DNA from 2 places in the Paraburkholderia sp. J7 genome. Region 1 is predicted to be linked to the other one. Evidence: riboswitches for the same ligand, from Rfam matches in the RefSeq annotation. Region 1 holds a riboswitch; the other holds the start of a gene.
What was found. A riboswitch is a leader RNA that binds a small molecule or an ion and turns the genes downstream of it on or off. The one in region 1 is predicted to bind cobalamin.

Region 1 (4,411 bases):
CGCGGCCTTGCAGCGCATGGATTTGCGCGCCCGTGTAGAGCGCCTGCACGCGCCGCGCGGTGGCCAGCGCGCCGGGCCCGAGAATGACGATGGCAGGCGGTGTCACGACTGCCATTTCACCCCCGGCACGACGAGCAGCGAGAAGTAGGGCGAAGCCATCGGATCGACGTCGTCGAGCGGGACGATGCGCTGGTTCGCCATCGTTGCGCGCTCGACATACAGCGCGCGATGCGCGAGACCCAGTTCGCCCAGCACGCGGCGAACCTTGTCGAAGTTGCGGCCCAGTTTCATGATGACGGCGGCGTCCGCGCCGGCCAGCCGCCGGCGCAACTCGTCCTCGGGCAGCACGCCCGACAGCACGGCGAGGCTCTGGTTACGGTAGACGAGCGGCACGCCCAGCACAGCCGCGCCGCCCAGCATCGAGCACACGCCAGGCACGACTTCGGCCTCGTAGCGCGCGGCGAGCCGGTCGTGCAGATACATATACGAGCCGTAGAAGAACGGATCGCCTTCGCAGATCACGGCCACGTCACGGCCGGCGTCGAGATGGCGCGACAGCATTTGCGCGGCGCCGTCGTAGAAGTCGGCGATGATCGCCTCATACGAGAGCGGCGGTTCGAGCGCCTCGGTCGTCACGGGGTACACGAGCGGCAGGCGTTCCTGCTCCGCTTCGAGATGGGCTTCGACAATGCCGAACGCATTGCCTTTCTTCCCCTTCGCGACAAAATACGCGACGACGGGTGCGGCCTTGAGCAGGCGCACGGCCTTGAGCGTGAGCAGTTCGGGGTCGCCGGGGCCGACGCCGATGCCGTGCAGACGTCCTTTACGGGTCATTTATTCGGTCTCCGAAGCGAGTGCGTTGACGGCGGCGGCGGCCATCGCGCTGCCGCCACGGCGGCCGTGCACGACGACGAAGGGCACGCCGTGATTTTCGGCGGCGAGCTGCGCCTTGGACTCGGCCGCGCCGACGAAGCCCACGGGGAAGCCGAGGATGAGCGCGGGCAGCGGCGCGCCGGCCGCGATCATGTCGAGCAGGTGAAAGAGCGCGGTGGGCGCATTGCCGATCGCCACGACGCTGCCTGCAAGATGCGGCCGCCAAAGTTCGAGCGCGGCGGCCGACCGCGTATTGCCAAACTCGCGTGCGAGCGTGGGCACAGCGGGGTCGTCGAGCGTGCAGATGACGGTGTTGTTCGCGGGCAGGCGTGCGCGCGTCACGCCGTACGCGACCATTTTCGCGTCGCAGAGAATGGGCGCGCCACCTGCGAGCGCGTTGCGGCCCGCCGTGCCCGCGCCTGCGGAAAACGCGAGGTCGGCGGCGACGTCCACCATGCCGCAGGCGTGGATCACGCGTACGGCGAGTTTTTCCAGGTCGGCGGGAATGCGCGAGAGGTCGGCTTCGGCGCGGATCGTCGCGAACGATTCGCGATAGATCGCCTGGCCGTCGCGGATGTAATCAGACATCTTGGGTACTCCGGGGCCGCTGCGCGAGTGCGAGCGCAGCAGCTTCGATCGTCAGGTTGCGCGCGACGAGCTGGCCAAAGCGCTGGCCGAAGCCGCCTTGGGTGTCGTCGCGCTGGTACAGGTCGTAATGGTCCGGTTCGCTGGCGAGCAACGTGAACGGCGCACAATGCGCGGCCGCGCAGGAGCGTTCACAGCCGCTCAGGTGCGCTTGCGCGCCGGGCGGCAGCAGGGCGGCGAGACGCTGTGCGTCGGCTTTGGTGTCGGCGCGGCTTTTGGCGCATCCCGCCGAGCCCGTGCAGGCGATCAGGCGCGCGAGCGGATCGGCGCGCGAGACGATGAGGCCGAGCGCGTGCAGCCGTTCGAGCGCGCCGGTCATGGCGCGCGCGGGCACGTTAGGCAGCAGCAGGCCTTGCCATGGCGTCACCCGCAGCGTCGCATCGCCCGAGTCTTGCGCGAGCGCGGCGAGCGCGCGCAGCGTATGCGCGTCGATGCGGCCGAGCGCGGGCTGCGCGCCCACGTAGCCACTGCTGTCGACGCGCAGCGCGTGCGCGCCCAGTCGCAAGCTAGCAGGACTCGGCTCGCGACGCCACGCGTGCAGCGCGGCGTCGTCACGCATCAGCGCGAAGCCGCCATGATCGCGCGCGCGTTGCAGCAACGCATCGAGGGAGTGTGCGGCGAGCACATCGCGCATGCGCGTTGCGTCTGCGCCAGCGAGATCGAGGAACGCGTGGAGCAGCGCGCGTATCGATGCGCAAATATCTTCGGTTGCGAGCGTGCCGACTGGCTGCGCCGTGGGGCACCCTGCGAGGCCCAGCGCAAAGCGCACGGTCGCGCCGTGCGGCAGCGCGGCGAGCCAGATGTCGTGCGGATGCCCGAGCATCGCCATGCGCTCGCCGCCGTCCAGTTGCAGCGCGAACTTGGGCGAGAGCGCGGCGAAACGCGCCTCGCGCTGCATCATGTCGATGAGCGCGGCGGCGAGTACCGTTGTGTCGCACAAAGCCGCAGGATCAACGCCCGCGAGCGGGCTCAGCATCACGTTGCGCAATTCGTCGGCGGCGCACGCGTGCTCGACCGGGCTCGCGGCGTCGATGCCAGCGGGCCCGAGGCCCGCACCGATCAGCGCGGCGCTCAACGCGGCCTCCTCGCCGGCGCGTACGCCGCGAATCTGCACGTTCGCGCGATTGGTCAGTTCGAGCACGCCGCCGGCATGCGCCAACGCGGCGTCGGCGAGGGCGCGCGCCCGCGTGGCGCTCAGCACGCCGCCGGGCAGGCGGATGCGGCACAGGCCGCCGTCGCGCGCCGCGACCACGCGCACGAGCCCCGGGCACGCCGAGGGGCGGAGCACGGCCAATGCAGCAGCGGGCGAGACGGGCTTCGTTTCGTGTTTCAAGGGAATACCGGGTAAGCATCGCGCGGGAGCGGCGCGCTGCCCGCACGTGAGGCGGGAAACGGCAGCGGTATCGGTACACCCCGCCCGATATGGGTTCGCACGAACAGTCGGCCGGCAGGTCTCCTGGCTCGCAGGTCGTGGACCGCATCGGCCTTCCCGGTAAAACCAGTGGCTCGGGTGGATGCGGTCTCGCTGCTTACAGTCGCGGGGGCGGCCACAGCTTGCTGTGTTCCCTGTTTGCGATCCGGAGTTAGCGCTTCAGCGCTGACTCCGGCCTCATACAAAGTGCCTGAAAGGCGCCGGCGGACACGGTATTATGCCCGTTTTCGCGCGCGCTCCGCCCGGCAATCGGGGTGCGGGCCGCCGGTGGCGCAGGGAAACAGGCGACAAACCAGGCAACAAAGCAAGCAAAAGCGGGAGAACGAATGCAGGGCACGCAGGCATGGCTGACGGTGGTGGGCATAGGCGACGATGGCTATGCGGGGCTCGGGCGCGACGCGCGGCGCGCGCTGTTCGACGCGGCCGTCGTGACGGGCGGCGAGCGCCATCTTGCGATGCTGCCCTCGCGCGTGCGCGCGCGCCGCGAAGCGTGGCCGCAGCCGTTCAGCGTCGAGGCGCTGCTCGCGCATCGCGAGTCGAATGCGCCCGTATGTGTGCTCGCGAGCGGCGACCCCATGCTGTTCGGTGTGGGCGCGACGCTCGCGCGCCGTGTGGCGCCCGGTGAAATGCGCGTGCTGCCCGCGCCTTCGTCGCTCTCGTTGGCGGCGGCGCGCATGGGCTGGGCGTTGCAGGGTACGGCGATGGTCTCGCTCGTCGGCCGTCCGCTCGATGCGCTGCGCCGCCATCTCTACGCGCGCTCGCGCGTGCTCGCGTTGAGCGCCGATGGGCGCACGCCCGCGGCGCTTGCTGCGCTGCTCGCGCAAGCGGGCTTCGGCGCCAGCCGTCTTGCGGTGTTCGAGCATTTGGGCGGCCCGCTCGAGCGCCGCATCGAAGGCCGCGCCAATGCGTGGCACGTCGGCGAAACCGCGGCGCTCAACCTCGTCGCGTTCGAATGCGAAAGCGATGTTGCGAATGCGCCTGCGCACGGCTGGACGCTCACGCCCGGCCTTCCCGACGACGCTTACCGCCACGACGGCCAGCTCACGAAGCGCGACGTGCGCGCGCTCACGCTCGCGCGCCTCGCGCCGACGCCCGGCGCGTTGCTCTGGGACGTGGGGGCGGGCAGCGGCTCGATCGGCATCGAGTGGATGCGCTCGCATGCCGCTTGCCGCTCGATCGCGATCGAGGCGCATGCCGAGCGTCAACGCTTCATCGAACACAATCGCGCCGCGCTGGGCGTGCCGGGTCTGCAGCTCGTCGCGGGCCGCGCGCCCGAAGCGCTCGCGGGACTCGCCACGCCCGACGCCGTCTTCATCGGCGGCGGCGTGACCGTTCCCGGCGTGCTGGACGCGTGCTGGGCGGCGCTCGCGAGCGGCGGCCGGCTCGTCGCGAACGCGGTGACGCTGCAAAGCGAAGCGGCGCTCGTGACATGGCGCGCGCAGCATGGCGGCACGCTCACGC
Region 2 (4,411 bases), on a different contig from region 1:
CGTGTTTTCCGGGTTGCCGCTTCTATTGTTTCCCGAATTGCTGCGCGGTGAGCCTCGCGAGGGGTGCACGCCCAACGGGGCGCATATCCTGGGCCGATGCTATGAGCTTCTGCAACTGGTGCTTTATTTGCGGGCCGGGTTCCAGATTCTGTATTGCGTAAAGGAGGACATCGTTGTCGAATGCCTGCGCTTCGTTCATGCGCAACACAACGCTACGCCGACAAAAGAGAGCGCGTGGAAGATATGGCAGCACGCGCTGGAGTGGCTGCAGAATCTGGTTCCTGTGCCAGTGCTCGAACGCCAATACGTGTGCGTGATGGAAGATCCGCTCATGCCTGCGTGCTTCATCAATCACGAGCGCGGGCTCTATACGGTCGAAACGCCGATGGCAAACGAAGACCGGAGCCGCCAGGGCCGCCGGCAGGGCGAAATGCCGCTGCCTGCGAGCTATATGCGTGAGATCCGGCGCTTGCTGTACATCGAACACCTGACGGCAGGTGGCGGGCTGAGCAAGGCGACCAACCTGTTGAGCAAGGACGCCAATTACCACGAAGCGGTCTTCAGGAATATCTGGAGCCGGTGCCAGGCGGAGAACCGCCGTCCAGCCGCTGGCTCCGATCCTCAAAACGTATAAGTGACCTTCCCAAACGCCGTGCGCCCGAGCGTGTTGTACCCGTACGCGGTCACATATTGCCGGTTGAACACGTTCGCGAGCGTGGCCGAAAGCGCGAGATGCGCATTGACCTTGTACGACGCGCGCAGGCTCACCGTCGTCCACGAAGGCAGGTAGATCGTGTTGAGCTGGTCGTCGAATGTCGAGCCGTTGTACAGCAGCGAAACGCCGGTGCTGAGCGCGTGGAGCTGGAACTCGTCCCACGTGTGATCCACGCTCAGGCTCACCGTCTGGCGCGGGCGGCGATTGAGCCAGGTCTGGTCGGTCACGTCCTGCGGATTCAGAATCCCCACCGTGAGGCTCACCGGCGTGTAGTTGCCGAGCGTGCCCTTGTACGAGAGGTCGAGACCCTGAATATGCGCGCGGCCCACGTTCACAGGCAGGAAGGTCTGCGAGTTGTACGTGATGAGGTCGTGCACGCGCGTGTCGTACACCGCGGCTGTGAACGTGCCGATCGAAGTGGTCGCATCGAGCGCCGCCTCGACCGAGTCGCTGCGCTCGGGCAGCAGGTTGGGGTTCGAGTAGCCTGGATAGTACAGGTCGTTGAACGTGGGCAGACGGAACGCATTGCCATACGAAACGCGCGCCGTGTAGACCGGCGTGATCGCCCACGAGAGCGCGACGTTGCCCGTATTGACCGACTCCCCCTGCACGATCTCGTGCCGCCCCGCGAGGAACAGCGTGACGGGCCCGAGCGTCGTGGACTGATGCATCGACACGGCGGAATCGTTGCGCGCGGGCAGGCCGCCCGGCACATCCACAGGCAGAAACGCCAGTTCGCGCGTGTAGTCGTAGGCGAGCTTGGTCTCGCCGTCGAGCGGCATGCCAAAGAGCGTGTGGCCCCTTTCCTGATGCGTGAGCGACGTGGAGGTGGCAAAGCGCGTCGAGTCGATCTCGTCGGTCGGGATCGTCGGGTCGTTCGAATAGAGGAACTCACGGTCCGTGGCGTACCCCACCGACTGGTCGAACTGCGTGGTCGGCGTGATGTCGAGGTGGAACGCGAGGCCGGTCGTGAGCTGGTTGTCGCGCTGCCGGTCGTTGCCCCCTGCGTTGTCGTAGGAGAGATCGGAGCGGTGGTACAGCGCGAAGGTCGAGATCGACCAGTTGTCGTGCGCGTAGCCGAGGCGCGCGTCCAGGTTCTGCGCGTGGTAAGGGTTGCGGCCGTCTTCGTGGCCGTAGGCCCAGGGCTGCGTCGCGTCGATGCCGGCCGTGTTGTAGTCATGCAGACCCAGCGAATACGTGAGTCCGCTCAACGCGGCAAGCGGCCCGGTCGAGCCGATCGTGCCCGAGGTGCGCACCTGCGTGTCGAAGGTCTTGTTCGAGCCGCCGCCGAACGACACGGTGGTCTGGTTCGGCTGGTTCGACGCATGGCGCGTGAAGAGCTGCACGACGCCGCCCACGGCGTCCGCGCCGAACGAGGCGGCCGCGGGGCCCGAGATCACCTCCACGCGGTCGAACGAGTCCGTCGCAAGATCGCCCCATTCGGCCGTGCCGGTGGTGACGGAGCCCACGCGTATGCCGTCGATGAACACAGCCACCTGGTCCGCCGACGACCCGCGGATGCTCACGCCCGTGTACGAGCCAGGCCCGCCGGTCTGCGAGACGGTGACGCCGGGCAGCGTGGCGAGCGCCTGCGCGATGCTGGGGTCGACGGGCGAGGCGCGGTCGAGGTCGGCGCGCGTGAGCACCTGGGTGGTTGCGTAGCGCTGGTCGAACGATTGCGGCAGGTGCTGCGTGTCGCCCACGACGAGGATATTGGGCAGCGTGGTGTCGTCGGTGGTTTGCTGCTGGGCCTGGGCGGGCGATGCGTCGGCGGCATGCGCGGTTTGCCACGCACAGGCGAGCGCGGCGGAAGTCAAAACGAACTGGCGAAACTTCATGATGCGGTGGCTGGAAACAGCGCTTGTTCAGGGCTGTCCTTGCAACGGGCGGCCGCCGCACGGGCGGTGCTTGCGCATTGGGGATCCCCGCCCGCTGCGGCTGCTGGACTCGGCTGATGGCAGGTCTCCTGGCTCGCGGGTCGACGTCCGTTGCCGGCCTTCCCGGTTTCCCAGTGGCCCGCTTTGGCATGGACTCGCCGCTGACAGTTGCGGGGGCAGCCGCAGTCTTGCACTGCGTTCCCTTTTGATCCCGTCGCCGGGAACCATCAGCGCGCAAGGGTAATGGCCGCGCATTGCGCGCGTCAACCTTTGCCCGGTGCGGTGTGGCGAAAACACCCGGTTTGGTCTGCCCCCCGGCGCCACGCGTTGACCGATGGACGTGCGCTGTTATGCGGGTGTCTCACGGCACGCGATCTCGTGCCGTTGACGGAGGGGCGAGAGAGGCGCTTGCGCAAGCCCCGGTGTTCAGTGCATAAAGCACGGCCCCGAACCATTGTGATTCGGGGCCGCTTTCCAGTGTGGCTACATCACGAGGCCGAGAGCTTCACCGCCACGCCGGTCGAAGAATAAACGGGCGTGGCCTTGAAGCCATCTACAGTGACGGTCGCGAACTTGACCGACGCGCCGCTGCCGTCGATCAGGTCGATCGTGTCGCCTGCCTTCGGCGCATAGCCGTTCACGAACTTCACGTGCAGCGTGCCGCCCGCCACCGTGAGCTGGCCGCCCACGCGCAGACGTCCGCCGCCGTTGCCGTCGATGTCGAGTTCGAGCGTCGTGCTGTCGAGCTGCGTGTACTTGCCCGCTACCGTCAACGGCGCGCTCGTCGAGACGCTCACGCTGCCTCCCGAGCCCACGTACACATCGCCGTTGCCGAAGGCCGTGGCCGACGCGGCCGCGAGCACGCCGCCGCTCACCTGCGAGCCGCCCGCGTAACTGTTGTTGCCCGCGAGCGTGAGCGTGCCGCTGCCCTGCAGCGTGAGCTTGCCCGAGCCGGCAATGTCGTTGCGCCAGGTGTCGGCGGCGTTGAAGCCGCCCTGGCTTGCGTCCATTGCGACGATCACGTTGCCGTTGAATGCGCCATAACCATCGGCAGCACTAAACATGTTCAGACGGCCCCAGCCTTCGGAGTCGTCCATGACCGGATAGCCCGAGACGACTTCGGTCGTCTTCAGCACGACGCGGCGCTGGTCGGCGCTCAGATACGGGAAGCGCGTTTCGAGCAGCACCTCGGCGCCCTTGGGTACGACAGGCGGCGCTTCGGTCGATTCGATCTGGCTGAAGCCGAACGTCAAGCGGCGCGCGAATTCCGACTTGTTGGTCGCGTAGTCGGAGAAGCGGTCGTTCGCGCTCGTGCCCGAATGCGCGAAGGTCGAGAAGGTCGTGGCGCTCGTGCCGGTTGCCTGTTCGAGCGCGCTGTGCGCTTGCGCGTAGGCCGCGCTCTTGAGCGTGGCGTTCGCGGGGTCGTAGAGATTCGCGGCCGTGGCGGCCAGCGCGAACATGCGTCCGCCGATCACGTCGAGCGGCGAATGCATGCCCGCAAGAATGCGGTTCTCGCCGAGTTCGAGGCCGCGGCTCGCCATTTCCTGGTAACGCTCGGGCACGAGGTAGGCCATCGTCATCGCGTCGCGCATGGCTTCGGCTTCGTGGCCGCTGATGAAGCCGCCGTCGGTCGAAGGCGTCGTGCTGATCGCCGGCACGAGCGTGGGGTCGACCACGACGCTCGTGCTCCAGCGGAATGGCCGCGCGTATTTGTAGAAGCGCTTGGCGGGTTCGGTCGAGGCGTTGTTGCCCATTGTGTTGAGCAGGTCCACCACCTTGCCGAACGTCGCGTTGCTCGTGCTGCCCACGCCCGTGTTGT

Region 2: it holds a riboswitch for cobalamin, as region 1 does, so the genes downstream of both, U5A58_RS04640 (TonB-dependent receptor domain-containing protein) here and cobG (precorrin-3B synthase) in region 1, are expected to answer to the same signal.

What each region holds. Positions count from the first base shown of each region.
Region 1 covers NZ_CAJMYZ010000005.1:124,366-128,776, forward strand. The annotation lists gene cobJ (precorrin-3B C(17)-methyltransferase) at 1-115, opposite strand, end outside; gene U5A58_RS09975 (precorrin-2 C(20)-methyltransferase) at 103-834, opposite strand; gene U5A58_RS09980 (precorrin-8X methylmutase) at 835-1,461, opposite strand; gene cobG (precorrin-3B synthase) at 1,454-2,851, opposite strand; cobalamin riboswitch at 2,947-3,135, opposite strand; gene cbiE (precorrin-6y C5,15-methyltransferase (decarboxylating) subunit CbiE) at 3,277-4,411, shown strand, end outside.
Region 2 covers NZ_CAJMYZ010000002.1:333,284-337,694, forward strand. The annotation lists gene U5A58_RS04635 (hypothetical protein) at 1-634, shown strand, start outside; gene U5A58_RS04640 (TonB-dependent receptor domain-containing protein) at 622-2,553, opposite strand; cobalamin riboswitch at 2,654-2,836, opposite strand; gene U5A58_RS04645 (acid phosphatase) at 3,081-4,411, opposite strand, start outside.